DNA from 3 places in the Bradyrhizobium sp. B025 genome. Region 1 is predicted to be linked to each of the others. Evidence: riboswitches for the same ligand, from Rfam matches in the RefSeq annotation. Region 1 holds a riboswitch; each other region holds the start of a gene.
What was found. Region 1 has a riboswitch for cobalamin ahead of metE (5-methyltetrahydropteroyltriglutamate--homocysteine S-methyltransferase). Riboswitches for the same ligand answer to the same signal wherever they lie in the genome.
Positions count from the first base shown of each region.

Region 1 (4,472 bases):
CATTTCGTCCGTCTCGGGAACGCGCGGAGAGTGAATGTCGTACACGCCCGGTCCGATTTGATTTGGATATTCGTACCTCCTGAACGCATCCAGCAGCTCCATTTTCGATCGCGACGTCTCGATTGAAATGACATCCGCATCCATTGCAGCGATCGCACCGATGATGTCGTTAAACTCTGAGTAGCACATATGTGTATGGATTTGCGTTTGATCGGTAACGCCCGATGAGCAGATGCGGAAGCAATCTCCGGCCCAATCGAGATATGCCTTCCAGTCCGACCGGCGCAATGGCAATCCTTCGCGAAGTGCAGCTTCGTCGATCTGTATCATCGCCGCACCGGCATTCTCGAGATCGCGGACTTCATCGCGCATCGCGAGCGCAAGCTGACGGCAGACCTCGCTTCTAGGAATATCATCGCGAACAAACGACCAGTTCAGGATCGTCACCGGTCCGGTCAACATCGCCTTCATCGGCTTACTAGTTAGTGATTGCGCGTAGCGCCACCATTCCACGGTGATCGGCTTCGGCCGCACTACATCGCCAAACAGGATCGGGGGCCTAACGCAGCGCGAACCATAGGACTGAACCCATCCATTCCTTGTAAATGCGAAGCCGGCGAGTTGCTCGCTGAAGTACTGCACCATGTCATTACGCTCGAATTCGCCATGAACGAGGACGTCAAGACCGATGTCCTCCTGCCAACGTACGGCGCGGGCTATCTCCTCTTTGAGGAACCTGTCGTATTGCTCCTCGCTCATCGCACCTCGCGCATGCGCCGCGCGAGCATTTCGCACCGCTGTGGTCTGCGGAAACGATCCTATCGTCGTGGTGGGAAAAGCCGGTAGTCCAAAGCGTTCCCTTTGGATCTCGGAACGACGGGCAAACGGGGTGGCGCGCTGGCGCATCGTCTGATCGATCGCCCTCATTCGGACAGCGACGTTGGCATTATGGATCTTCGGCGAGGTCCGGCGGGCAGTCGCAGCGCATTCCGACTCGGCAAGAGCTAGCCCAACATTCTGGTCGCCTGCGAGTACCCGCGCCAGGATCGCAAGCTCACGCATCTTCTGAACCGAGAAAGCAAGCCAGCTCTTGACGTCGGACGCGAGCCCGGTCTCGAGTTCAACATCGACCGGCACGTGAAGCAGCGAGCAGGATGGAGCGAGCTGTACACGGTGCCTGCCAAGCTTCGCAATCGAGGGCTTCAGCCGCTGACGGAGCGACGGCAAGTTCGACCGCCACACATTCCGGCCGTCGATGACACCGAGCGACATGACGAGATCACTTCGGCCGTCAGCAACGATCTGATCCAATAGTTCTGGCGCTCGAACCAAATCGACGTGCAGACCGGAAATTGGCAGGCTCAAGGCAGTATCCAGATTGTCGCCTAGGGCGCCGAAATAGCTCGCAAGCATGATCTTGATAGCGGGTCCCTCCTTTGCGAACCGGTTATAGGCGTGCAGCAACGAATTTCGCGCCGCCTCATCCAGATCAAGGACCAGGCAGGGCTCGTCAAACTGGACCCAACTTGCCCCTCGTTTGGCTAATTCATGCAGAAGGTCGATATAGACGGGTATCAGATCATCGAGGAGAGAGAGGGGCTGGAACGCACTATCGGTACTCTTGCCGAGCTTTAAAAATGTGACCGGCCCGATCAGGACAGGGCGGGTCTGAAAGCCAAGAGCCCTCGCTTCCTCATACTCTTCGACGGGTTTGCGAGAGCACAGTCTGAACGCCTGTCCCCGGTAAAACTCAGGAACCATGTAGTGGTAGTTGGTATCGAACCACTTGGTCATTTCCTGCGCGGGCACGCCAGATCCCCGCGGGCTCTGGGCGCAACTCGCATCCTGCTCGCCGCATTGCGATCCGCGGGCCATGGCGAAGTACGTTTGGAGCGAAACGGATTCTCCGTTCGCGGCGTAGATCTCCGGGATTGCGCCAACCATGACGCTTGTATCGAGCACCTGATCATACAGCGAGAAGTCGTTTGACGGAATGATCGTGACGCCGAGCGATTTTTGACGAGCCCAGTTCGCTGCGCGTAGGCCGAATGCGTCTTCGTGCAACTGCTGTTCACTAATCTTTCCAGCCCAGTAGCTTTCTAGAGCGAGCTTGAGCTCACGCCTTGGGCCGATGCGTGGCGTTCCGAGCGTAGCAACTGGAAGAGAGAGAGGAGACATAGCGTTAACCCCTGTTGGGGACAAAGGCCATGGCGGACGCAGGCAGGAGAAGTCGCGCGTGCGACGGCTGCTTGGCGCACCACCGAGACACCCCGCCCGTGGACCAATATATTGTCGGGGCCGGTCTCCTGGCTTGCTGGTCATCGCTGCTGTCCGGCCTTCCCGAAGCCGTGCAGGCTTCAGCGACATCGTCGGACAGCGGCTCGCCGCTCACAGTTGCGGGGGCAGAGCCGGCATTTGCACCGGCTTCCCTCTTAGCTCCGGATCAATGGGAACCGGAGAACCTCGACGACTTGGATTATCGGCAGGAGAACTCTTCCGTCAACCTCTCAGATTATGTGCAAGCTAATCTGCGACATCCGCTAGCCGAATGACCGTGCATCTCTGTGACTTCACCATCTAGAAACATTCTCTCATCAGAGATGCCATAATCAGACATATCCTTCTCAGATGCCGGATAAGCATCGGAGCTGCCTTGAGGCGGAGCCGCACGCTAAATTGATGAAAGGGACAGAAGCAGCCTGCCGGCGGGAGTACCGACGTTATATCAGAGCGCTTTCAATGCGGCTTTGCGATTTCCAGAGGTTCGCCCAGCACCTCAGCTAGCCAGCTCTTCGCTCAACTAAAGGATCTGCGGCGAATAGGCCAAGGCACGTGGCGAAATTTAGCAACTGGCGAGGGGTTGATTTGCGTGCCACCCAGACTTCAGAGCTGGGATCAAGCCGGCTTGGTGCTTGGCAATCACGCAGCTCGAACGCGGGCGGCACGATAGCGAACCACACAGCTCAATGGCGGCAAACCCACTTCCGTCCACAGGCATCCGGCATCGAGGCGTTCAACTCTTCTGCTAAATATCCGGTGCGGGACATGGATGCACAAGCTGCGGCGGATACGCCAAACAGAAACATCGAAAACATGCAAAGGTCGGAAAGTCGACAAGAGTGACACAAACTCCGTGAAATTTTCCGCCTATTGCCTGGCACGAAGAATGCAGACCCTCGGAATGCCCAGTCTCCTCCTCTGGGCAGGTCCAGCTCAGCCAATTGACGCAGTCGCTGCCGGGGAAGTTAGCTGCGCATGACATAGAGGGGAGCGCCTGCTCGCGCGGGACAGCTAGCGGGTGCATCCCCGTAAACTTCTTGCGATGGCATAGCAGGTTCGAGGTTGCCTGCTTCACAAGATATTTGGATGAAACGCGATAGGCCGAGGGTTATGAAGAGAATGCCTGGAAGACCCGCGCTATGGCTTAGCGTGGTCGGATTTTTAATCTGCCTCGCCTGGCCGGCTGCCATGAGCAATAATATTCGGGCCAGCGACAGTCCCCTGGTCGAACGACTGAAGTCAACTTGGCGAGCGCAAGATGGTGAGACGATAGAACAAATTATCTCCAATGTCTCGAAGGTGGCACAGTTCGTGCCTCAAATGTGGGGCGTTGTTGAACTTGGCCAAAACGACTTTATTTTCGTTTCGTGGACCAGACACCGGGACAACAAATCGGACGAACAGTACGTTATCGCCTGGAAGATCGCCCTCGACGGCACGCTTGAACTTGCGTCGACTTATGCGAAGCCGATGGAATTGGGCTGGCGCGCCCTGGCGCTCTCCCTAATCGCCAGTGAAGTCGCAGATGGCGAAAGGGACGCAAATCTTCGCTTTCTGCATGATCCGGCCAACTTCAACTTTGTGACTACCCCGCAAGGCCGGCTCGGCGATCTTCTGCGGCAGGGCCGCTGCACTATCATTGAACCAGTTGGAGTGGACTACTTACCGAAGCGGAATGATAAACCGGCCGAGAAGGGTGGCGTGTGGCGCGTTCTGCTCTTGGTGAATTGTAGTATCCAAGGACCACGTTATTTTACACACAACGGGGTCATCACTTTCGAGAAGAGAGAAGGACAGGATTGGGAGCCACAATCCTCCTTTGCCAAACGCATCGCGAAATTTCCCCCTGGCTCCTGGTTCCAACGCACCGAGCCAAAAGAAGAGGAAGACTTAGGAGAGCCAAGGCCTGAGTAAACCGCCGCAGAGCAACATCTTGCCGCAGTGGCGGAGCGCCTCGAACCTATTGCAAGACATACGCGCTCTACACTTGCTTTGTTTTAGCATCCGCAACGGTCCGGGTGCCTTTCTCGCAGCAGTCCGTCCCGTCGCAAGAAGGTCGGGCCGCGCGATTCCGTTTGTTCCGCCTAGTGTCAGCGGCGCGCACGAGCTTGCGAGATGTGGTTTTCCCGCCTTCACTCCACCCGGTGTGAGGACATCAGTTTGCGTAGCAACGTCGAAGGCACCAGGAAATG
Region 1 covers NZ_CP170150.1:1,502,280-1,506,751, reverse strand. The annotation lists gene metE (5-methyltetrahydropteroyltriglutamate--homocysteine S-methyltransferase) at 1-2,178, opposite strand, end outside; cobalamin riboswitch at 2,279-2,481, opposite strand; gene ACE10W_RS06945 (hypothetical protein) at 2,833-3,123, shown strand; gene ACE10W_RS06940 (hypothetical protein) at 3,469-4,194, shown strand.

Region 2 (4,472 bases), 3.1 Mb from region 1:
TCGCTCCACCCTCTCAATCGAGAGGGCGCAGGGAAGGCCGGGTGCCCGACGGCACCCGCGGTCTGCTGCGCGAAAGCACACGCAGAGAAACCGCACAGCAGCATACAGGTGTAGCCAATCACTCGGCCTTCCCTGCGCAGTGGTTGGACGGCTTATGCCGTGCTCTCCCGGGAGCCGAGTTCGTTCTGGCCTCCCTCACTCTCGCGAAAGTCGCCGACATCGCGCCGGTTGACGCGACTGCCGCATCCGCAAGAGCTTGACCGTAGCAACGACGGCCAGGACCACACGGTTTTGCCGTACGCACGGCCCGCCATTTCGCCGCAGTTTTCCCAGCCCTGTCGACGGAGCCGGAAACTTACAGGCGAGACGAACCTGACAGCGTCGCTCATCCAGCACGAAGTCCTGGGCTCACGGAGAGCAATCCGCCCTGCCCTTAACTCTCGCGCCCGACGCTGCCGCGTCCACCGCAAGCCCGGCTCGCGAAACGTGACGACACAAGATCGCCCCTCAAGGATGAGCCGGGATGGGCGAGACGTACGCCATTTCCGAATTTCGGCAAAGTGGAATATTTTTGCGCAAGCGGATTGACCGACCGCGGGGGTGTTTTGCCCGTCGGGCAACGCAAGATCTCGTAGCCCGGATTTCACTGCGCTCCCATCCGGGGCTTTCAGAGGGCCGCTCAGGCCGACATCGCGCCCTTGCGCCCGAACGGATCGACCAGGCGGACGATCTCGCAGGCGGCGACGAGGCCGGCGAGCCAGACGGCGCCGGTCAGTCCAATCCGCGCCACGATGGCCGCGGTGAAGGCGCCCTCTCCGCCGAGGACCGGCGTCGCAGCGAGCAGCACGAGCTCATAGGCCGCGTAGGCGAGGACGAATGTGATCGCCAGCATCAGGGGCGTGCGGCCATGCGCCAGCGCACGGAGCGCGGCGGACGAGGCCGCGGTCGCGACGAGTGCAGCAGCGCCAATGACAAAGCCCCAGGCGATCGTGCTGCCGGCAACGGGATAGTGCAGCACGCCGAAGCCGATGCTCTGGTTCACGAGCCACGCGCCGCTGACGACGAGCAGTGCCGGCCGCAGCGGCAACATCGCGGCCGCGACGACCGCGAAGGCCGCAAAGGGCGTTGCGCAGGCGAGCGCAAGACTTGCGAGCGCGCATGACACCGCCAGCAGCGCAAAGCAGAACATCGATGCAAGGCGCGGCGCGACCGGATGGAGCCGGAAACGGTCGGCGTGAGGCGGCAGGGTGCTGAGAGCCATGGGTAATCTCCTTCTTTTCGAATTCTAGTCCATTCGGGAGCCTATGACAGCCCCCCGTCGCGATCAGAGCCTTGATCAGAAATTGGCGCCGGCCTTGAGCAGATAGGTGCGGCCGGGCAGCGGATAGGCACTGAAGCGGCCGTCCGTAAAGGTGCTTGCGATCGCATAGTCGTAGTAGAGCGCGTTCAGCACGTTGTTGACGCTCAAAAACCAGAAGTAGCGCTCGTACTGACCGCTGAGCTTGAGGTCGATCGTGCCATTGGCTGGGATCGGCCGCTGTGTTCCCGCCTGGTCATTGTCCATGCGCCGCTCGCTCCAGAAGCGCGCGGTGGCGTCGAGCACCACATAGTTCTGCCAGATGTTCCAAGTGACGCCTGCACTCGCGGTGTAGCGCGACACCAGCGGCACGTCGTTGCCGGCCCAGACGCCCTCGCGAAACACGGCCCTTGTATAGGCCATGCCGGAGCGCAGGAGCAGAGAGTCGTTGACGCGATAGGACAGACTGGTCTCCGAGCCGTAACGGCGGGTCGGATCGAGATTGGTGTTGTAGAACAGGACCGGATTGAAATGGATCTCATTGGCGAGGTCCATCAGATAGAGACTGCTCTGCAATTGCAGCCCGCCTCCCTTGATGCGCAGCCCGCCCTCGACATCCTGCGAGGTCTGGGTCTTGAGCTGGAAGGTTTGCGGGATCGGCGCGAAGGTAAAGGGATCGAAGGACGGCCCCGACGACACACGCTCATCGACATCCGGCGTGCGGAATGCGCGCGCAGCGCGGCCGAACAGCGAGACCATGTCATTGAGGCGATGCTCGGCACCGAGATGCAGAGCGTACTGGGTCTCGTCGCTCCTGAGCGGGAGCGCGCCGATGTCGGTGTTGAACGGAGCTGCGGCGTCAAAATGATCGCGCGCCGAGAGACTGACGTTCTGCACCCGCGCGCCGTAGGAGAGGTCCGTCGCCGGCGCTACACCCAATGTGTGCTGAAAATAGCCCGCAACCGTCTGCTGCCTGAGATCGTAATTGTGCCAGGGCGCGAGCCCCTGGCCGGCGCCACGGTTCTGCTGAAAGCTCGCATCGTAATAATCGAGGCCGGTCAGCAGTTGCGACGGCATCCCGAGCAGCGAGCCCTTCACGCTGAGCCGCGGCGTGATCGACCATGTCGTCAGATCGGCATCGACATAGGTGGACGTGAACAACGCGGGAATCGGCGCCGGGCCGGAGAAGAACGCGCCCTGCTGCTTCTTGTCGCGCACACCGCCGTCCACGATGAGATCGATGCCGTTGGCCAGGGTCTTCGTGAAGCCGGCCATCGCGCCAAAGCCCTGCTGGTTGGCGTAGTTGAAGGGTGTGCTGGTGCCCCGTCGGTTGGTCGCGAGCTCGTCGACGCCGATGGACGGATCGACGGTGCGGCCGCCCGGCAATCGCAGCTCCTGATTGTCGCCGGTAACGGTGACGAAAGCAGTCAGGTCTGATGTCGTGTAGTTCAGGTTGCCGACGCCATTCTCCTGGACAAGGCGATTGTTGTCGCGGTAGCCGTCTGTCTTGACGGCATTGCCGTAGAACGAGGTCGACCACGGACCGGAATTGAGCGACGTCGAGACATTGCCAAGCCTGGTGTCGAACGAGCCGAAGCCGGCCTCGATGCGCGCGGCAACGGGCGGCCCGCCGACGCCGTTCCTAGTGACGATGTTGATCACGCCGCCGACCGCATTGTCCCCATAGAGCACCGCGCCGGCATTGCCGCGCGTGATCTCGATACGCTCAATGGAATTGAGCGGGACAGTGGAGAGGTCCACCTGCGCGATGTCGATGTCGTTCAGCCGCCGCCCGTTGATCAGCACCAGCGAATTGGCAGTGGCAAACGCGCCGAAGCCGCGCAGGTCGACGCTCGTCTTCGCGCCGATCTGGCCGCCATAGAGCGTCGTGATCTGGGCACCCGGGACTTGCGTCGCGATGATCTCGGCAAGCGTCTGCGAGGGCGCATGTGCGATATCCGCGGCCGTGATGACGGTCGTGGCGGCTCCGACGATGCCTCCGTTGCTGGCGACCGCCTCGCCGCCGGAGCCGGACGAGCCGGCGCCATTGCCTGCCGGCGCGCCACTCGGGGCTCGCCGCCTCGTCGTGTCGCCGTCGCCGATCGCCCTGGCGCGTGTGCGGTTCTGATCGTCGGACCTGGTCACTTCGACCGGCGGCAGCTGCTCGGCGGCGGCCTGCTGCGCGAAAGCTGCGGGGAGATCGATCGCATGGAGGAAAACGGCAGCAACGATACCGGCGCGAAGGCGCCTGGCGGCAGAGACAATACGGGACACAGTTGTAACCTCGGCATGACGTCAGTGGCACGTCACAGCGAACGAGGCTTTACGGCGGAGCAATCGATTGCTCCGGTGAAGCTAATGCCTGTACTCCCCGACCGACATCTTCGCGTGTGACCACGGCTGACGGCAGGTCTCCTGGCTCGCGGGTCGTTACCTTACGTCGCCTTCCCAGGACCGAGATTCCCAGTGGCAAATGACGAAAGATTCACCGCTTACAGTTGCGGGGGCAGCCGTGGCGTTGGGACAATCCCGGCGTTGGGACAATCTCGCACCACGTTCCCTTTTGATCTCCGTGCGGAGAACCGTCACCGATCAATCTACGAGGCGGCCGTACGGAGAGTCAATCGACCGGTTGAACGATGGGCTGCAAACGCGAGGCAAACACAATCAGTCAGGCTTCCGCACCGCGCGCGTCGTGACCACCGCCCGCTCACCGGCATCGACAAGCTGGCCGATGCCGGTTCGGCCCGCGAGCGCGCAGCGGACGATGTTCTCGGCGACCGACCTGCGGAACCCATGATCCTCGCCCCTGGGCCGATTGCGGCAAATCCGATCCAGCGCCAGCTTCATGTTGATCCGTGTACGGGTGTCGAAATGCGCGCTGAACATTCGCCCGGCCTCGATACGTGATGTTGGGGCGGAAACGTCCGACGATCGCCCGGGTTCCGAAACGGGATCGCGCAATAGAGCGGCCGCCTACGCCCGCCCTCTCTGGCGCTGTGCCTGAGCCCAGGCCACCGTGACGTCGCGCGGCGGGATGTCGATGCGCCGGATCGGCGTCAATTCGCCCGAGGCGGAGATGATCGCGGTCTCCTCGCGGCGACAGCGCGGACACACGAAGCGGACCTCGCTCGGGGACGTGGACCAGCTCGAGCGTTTGACGTTGGCCGCCATC
Region 2 covers NZ_CP170150.1:4,556,493-4,560,964, forward strand. The annotation lists gene ACE10W_RS21080 (hypothetical protein) at 680-1,261, opposite strand; gene ACE10W_RS21085 (TonB-dependent receptor) at 1,337-3,571, opposite strand; cobalamin riboswitch at 3,685-3,899, opposite strand; gene ACE10W_RS21090 (hypothetical protein) at 3,965-4,186, opposite strand; gene ACE10W_RS21095 (hypothetical protein) at 4,274-4,472, opposite strand, start outside.
Region 2: another riboswitch for cobalamin. It lies ahead of ACE10W_RS21085 (TonB-dependent receptor); the one in region 1 lies ahead of metE (5-methyltetrahydropteroyltriglutamate--homocysteine S-methyltransferase).

Region 3 (4,472 bases), 1.4 Mb from region 1:
CTCGCCGTGCTGGCGCTGGCGAAGTCGCTGCGCGGCGTCACCGCGCCCGGCCTCGTCACCCCGCGCCTGCACAACGCGGCCTGAGAGACAAGCGAAAGGGCGGCCGTGATGGCCGCCCTTCGCGAACGCGATGCTCACGCTCTCCCTGATAGGCATCGGTTGCGGCGATCCCGAGCAGCTCACGCACGCCGCGACCCGCGCCATCAACGCGGCCGATCTCGTCCTGATCCCGCGCAAGGGGAGCGCAAAGTCCGATCTCGCCGATCTCAGGCGGACGATCTGCGCGGATGTGCTGACCAGCGACAAGACGCGCATCGCCGAGTTCGATCTTCCCGTGCGCGACGCAGGCGAGGCGGACTACCGCAAGGGCGTCGACGATTGGCACGATGCGGTCGCCGCGAAATGGTCGCAGACCATCACGAGCCATCTCGAAGGGGATGGCAGGGTCGCGCTGCTAATCTGGGGCGATCCGTCGCTCTACGATTCCTCGCTGCGCATTGCGGGCCGGCTCGATCCCTTGCCGGAGATCGAGGTCATCCCCGGCATCACTTCGATCCAGGCGTTGTGCGCGGCGCATGCGCTGCCGCTGAACGACATCGGCGAGCCCTTTCTGGTCACGACAGGCCGCCGCTTGCGTGAAGGCGGCTGGCCGGTAAACGTCGACACCGTGGTCGTGATGCTCGATGGCGGCACGGCGTTTCAGTCGCTCGATCCGGTCGGGCTCCAGATCTGGTGGGGCGCCTATCTCGGCATGCCCGATCAGATCATCATGTCCGGCGCGCTGGCCGAGGTGGGCCCGCGCATCGCCGCGCTGCGGCAGGAGGCGCGCGAGCGGCACGGCTGGATCATGGACTGCTACATTCTCAAGCGCAGGCCGTAAGCGAGGCAGCATGCTCCCCGAATGGGTCTACCATAAGTGCCCCGAAATCTCCGCGGTCCATCGCGAGGCGGCGATCGTGCGGCAGGCGCAACTGACGAAGCCGACCGGCGCGCTCGGCCGGCTCGAGCAGCTCGCGATCGAGCTCGCGGGCCTGCAAGCGACCGAGCAGCCACGCGCGGCACGCGTGCCGATCATCATCTTCGCGGGCGACCACGGCATCGTTGCGCAAGGCGTGTCGGCCTATCCGCAAGCCGTGACCATCGCGATGATGGCGAACTTCGCCTCGGGCGGCGCCGCGATCTCGGTGCTGGCGCGTGAGTTGGGTTCGCACCTGGAAGTCGTTGACGCCGGCACGCTGGCGCAAGACGAGATGATAGGCATCGTCACCGACAAGCCGCGCAGCGGCACGCGCGATTTCAGCGTCGAGGCTGCGCTCACGCTCGCAGAGCTGGCCTTCGCCTTCGAGGCCGGCGAGCGTGCGGTTGCGCGCGCGGCAGCCAGCCAGCCCGATCTTCTGATCTTCGGCGAGATGGGCATCGGCAACACCACGACCTCGGCGGCGATCGCGGCGAGTCTGCTCGGCGTGAGCGCCGAGGAAATCGCGGGCAGCGGCACCGGCGTCGATGCCGCCGGCCGTGCGCACAAGGCGCGCGTGATCGATGCCGCGGTTGCGCGCCATGGCGTTGCGGCTGCGTCGCCCGAAAAAATCCTGTGCGCCGTCGGCGGCCTCGAGATCTCGGCCATTTGCGGTGCGATCATCGCGGCCGCGCAACGCCGCATTCCCGTATTGATCGACGGCTTCATCGTGTCGGTCGCGGCGCTGGCGGCCGTGCGCCTCAATCCGTCGTGCCAGCCGTTCCTCTTGCCGTCGCACCAGTCGGCGGAGCAGGGGCATCGTCTGGTGCTGCGCGCCCTGAACGTGCAGCCGCTGATCAGCCTCGATCTCAGGCTCGGCGAGGGATCGGGCGCCGCCATCGCGCTGCCGCTGGTGCGATCGGCCTGTGCGCTTCACAACGGCATGGCGACCTTCGCGCAGGCCAATGTGCCGGATCGCCCGGCCTGATCCGGCTCACACCACGCGCTGATTGACCGACACGACGCGCCAGCCGGTCGCGAGCCGGTCGATCCTGGTGAGCGACAGCGGATCGATCACGAAGCGCAGGGCAGCTTGCGGCGCAAGATCCAGCGCGATGCACAGTGCGGCGCGGATCGTGCCGGAATGCACGACGAGCGTTGCTGGCCCGGCGCCGATCCGTGACAGGCCCAGGCGGACGCGCGCGACCTGATCTTCGAAGCTTTCGCCGCCCGGTGGTCTCAGGTGCGCAGGGTCGCTCCAGAATTGCGCGTAGACTTCGCCGCCCATTGCGGCGAGTTCGTCATGCCGCCGGCCGGTCCAGTCGCCGAAATCCTGTTCGCTGAAGTTGCCCATCAGCTCCGGTTCGAGCCCCAATGCGCGCGCCGTCTCGACCGTGCGCCGCGACGGGCTGGCATAGCTCGCAGAGTCCCACGGCAGGCGCTGGCGCAACGCTTCCAGTTGCGCGCGATCGCCGAGATCGGCAGGCGCGTCCTGCGCGTGAATCGTCCCCGCGACGCCGTCGACGGGTGCATGGCGTATCAGCCAGAGGAAGGTCTCGCCTTCCATGCCTATCTCCAAGGAAGTTGGTCGCTGTGGCAATAACGCCGCAACTGCCACATTGACTCTGTCTCGATCGTAATCCTAGATGCTCGCGACGGTTTCCCCCGAGAGGGGATGAAAAGGGAATGCGGTGCGGGGATGTTTCCCCAATGCCGCGGCTGCCCCCGCAACTGTAAGCGGATAATCCTTCGTCAGAAGCCACTGGGTCCTCGGTCCCGGGAAGGCGACGAAGTGGTGACGACCCGCGAGCCAGGAGACCTGCCGTCAGCCGTGGTCACACGCGAAGATGTCGGTCGGGGAGTACAGACATTCGGCTTCATCGGACGGCTGAAAGGCCAAAGGTGAGACCTCGTTCGCTGTGACGTGCCACTGACGTCATACCGAGGTCCCGCTGTGTCTTCTATCCGTATTGTACGGTCGCGCCGTTTCCTGCTCGCCTCTGCTGCTCTCACGTCGTTTACAGTCGCCGATCTGCCCGCCGCGCTGGCGCAGCAGGTCCGCGAACCGCTGCCGCCTGTCGAGGTGTCGCCCGCCCAGTCCCGCAAGCAGGCCAAGCCGGCTGGCCGGGACGCGCAGAGCGCGCGCCGCGCGACGCCGCGGAGGCCAGCGGCCGCATCGGCGGCGCCCAAGCCCGCCGTGCCAGGCGAAGCGGCGCCAACGCCGCTCAACAGCAATGCGGTGGCCGAGAGCGCCTCGCGTCTCGGCCTCACCGTGCGCGAGACGCCCGCGACCGTCGAGGTGATCTCGGCCGAGACCATGCGCGAGCAGGGCTATCGCACCGTGTCCGAGGTGGCGCAGGGCGCAGTCGGCGTCACCTCCGGCGACGCGCCGGGGGAGCCGGCGGGCTTCTCGATGCGCGGCTTCACCAACAGCCAGATCAACACGCTCTACAACGGCATCAAGATCGGCCCGCAGAACATGACCTCGCGGATCATGGACACCGCCAATCTGGAGGCCGTCGAATTCCTGAAGGGCCCGGCCTCGCTGATCTCGGGCGAGGGCGCCGCCGGCGGCTCGATCAACCTCGTCACCAAGCAGCCGCACACCGGAGCGATCCGCAACGAGGCAGACTTCTCGTACGACTCCCTGAACTCGTTCCGCGCGCATTACGGCTCGGGCGGCAGCACCAACGTTCAGGGCCTCGACTACCGCTTCGACATCAGCCGCTCCTCGCTCAACGGCTTTGTCGACGACACCAACACCAAGACGCTCGACGTGTCCGGCCAGCTCAACTACCGCATCTCCGACAGCCTCAAGGTCTGGGGTGCGATCGAGTACCGCGAGGATCGCGGGAAGGCCTATTGGGGCGCGCCGCTGGTGCCGATCGCTTTCAGCGGCTCGCATGCGACGACGGGGATTGTTTCCGGCACCTACTTCAACAGGACCGACCTCGGGGCCGTCACGATCGACGACCGCACCTTCAACACCAACTACAACGTTCTCGACAACCGAAACGTAGCGCAAGAGGTCTGGTTGCGCGGCGGCTTCGAGCTGAAACTGGCGCCGGACCTGACGCTGAAGAGTCAGGCCTATGGTTACGGCGCGGAGCGGTCGTGGTTCAACAACGAGATCGAGGCGTTCGATTCCACGAAAAACCAAGTGTATCGCGAGCGCTTCTATGTCGCGCACAGCCAGCGCCTTGTCGGCAATATCACCGACCTGATCTGGGACACGAACATCGCAGGCTTCGACAACCGGCTGGTCACGACGCTGTCGTCGAGCTATCTCGACTTCGTCAGGCCAGGCGCGGCGAAATTCCCGAACGACTATGTTCCGCTGGTCGATTTCGATCGTGGCTATTACGGACTGCTCGCGACCAAGCAGCAGACCGCGCGCATCGACAACGAGGCGCTGTCGTTCGAGGACCGGCTGAAGCTGACGCGGACCTTCGCGCTGATCGGCGGGCTGCGCGTCGAGCATATCGGGCTCGACCGCAACTCGACCGACGAGAACGGT
Region 3 covers NZ_CP170150.1:2,897,320-2,901,791, forward strand. The annotation lists gene ACE10W_RS13260 (energy-coupling factor ABC transporter permease) at 1-84, shown strand, start outside; gene cobF (precorrin-6A synthase (deacetylating)) at 131-880, shown strand; gene cobT (nicotinate-nucleotide--dimethylbenzimidazole phosphoribosyltransferase) at 891-1,943, shown strand; gene ACE10W_RS13275 (histidine phosphatase family protein) at 1,950-2,522, opposite strand; cobalamin riboswitch at 2,595-2,797, shown strand; gene ACE10W_RS13280 (TonB-dependent siderophore receptor) at 2,910-4,472, shown strand, end outside.
Region 3: another riboswitch for cobalamin. It lies ahead of ACE10W_RS13280 (TonB-dependent siderophore receptor); the one in region 1 lies ahead of metE (5-methyltetrahydropteroyltriglutamate--homocysteine S-methyltransferase).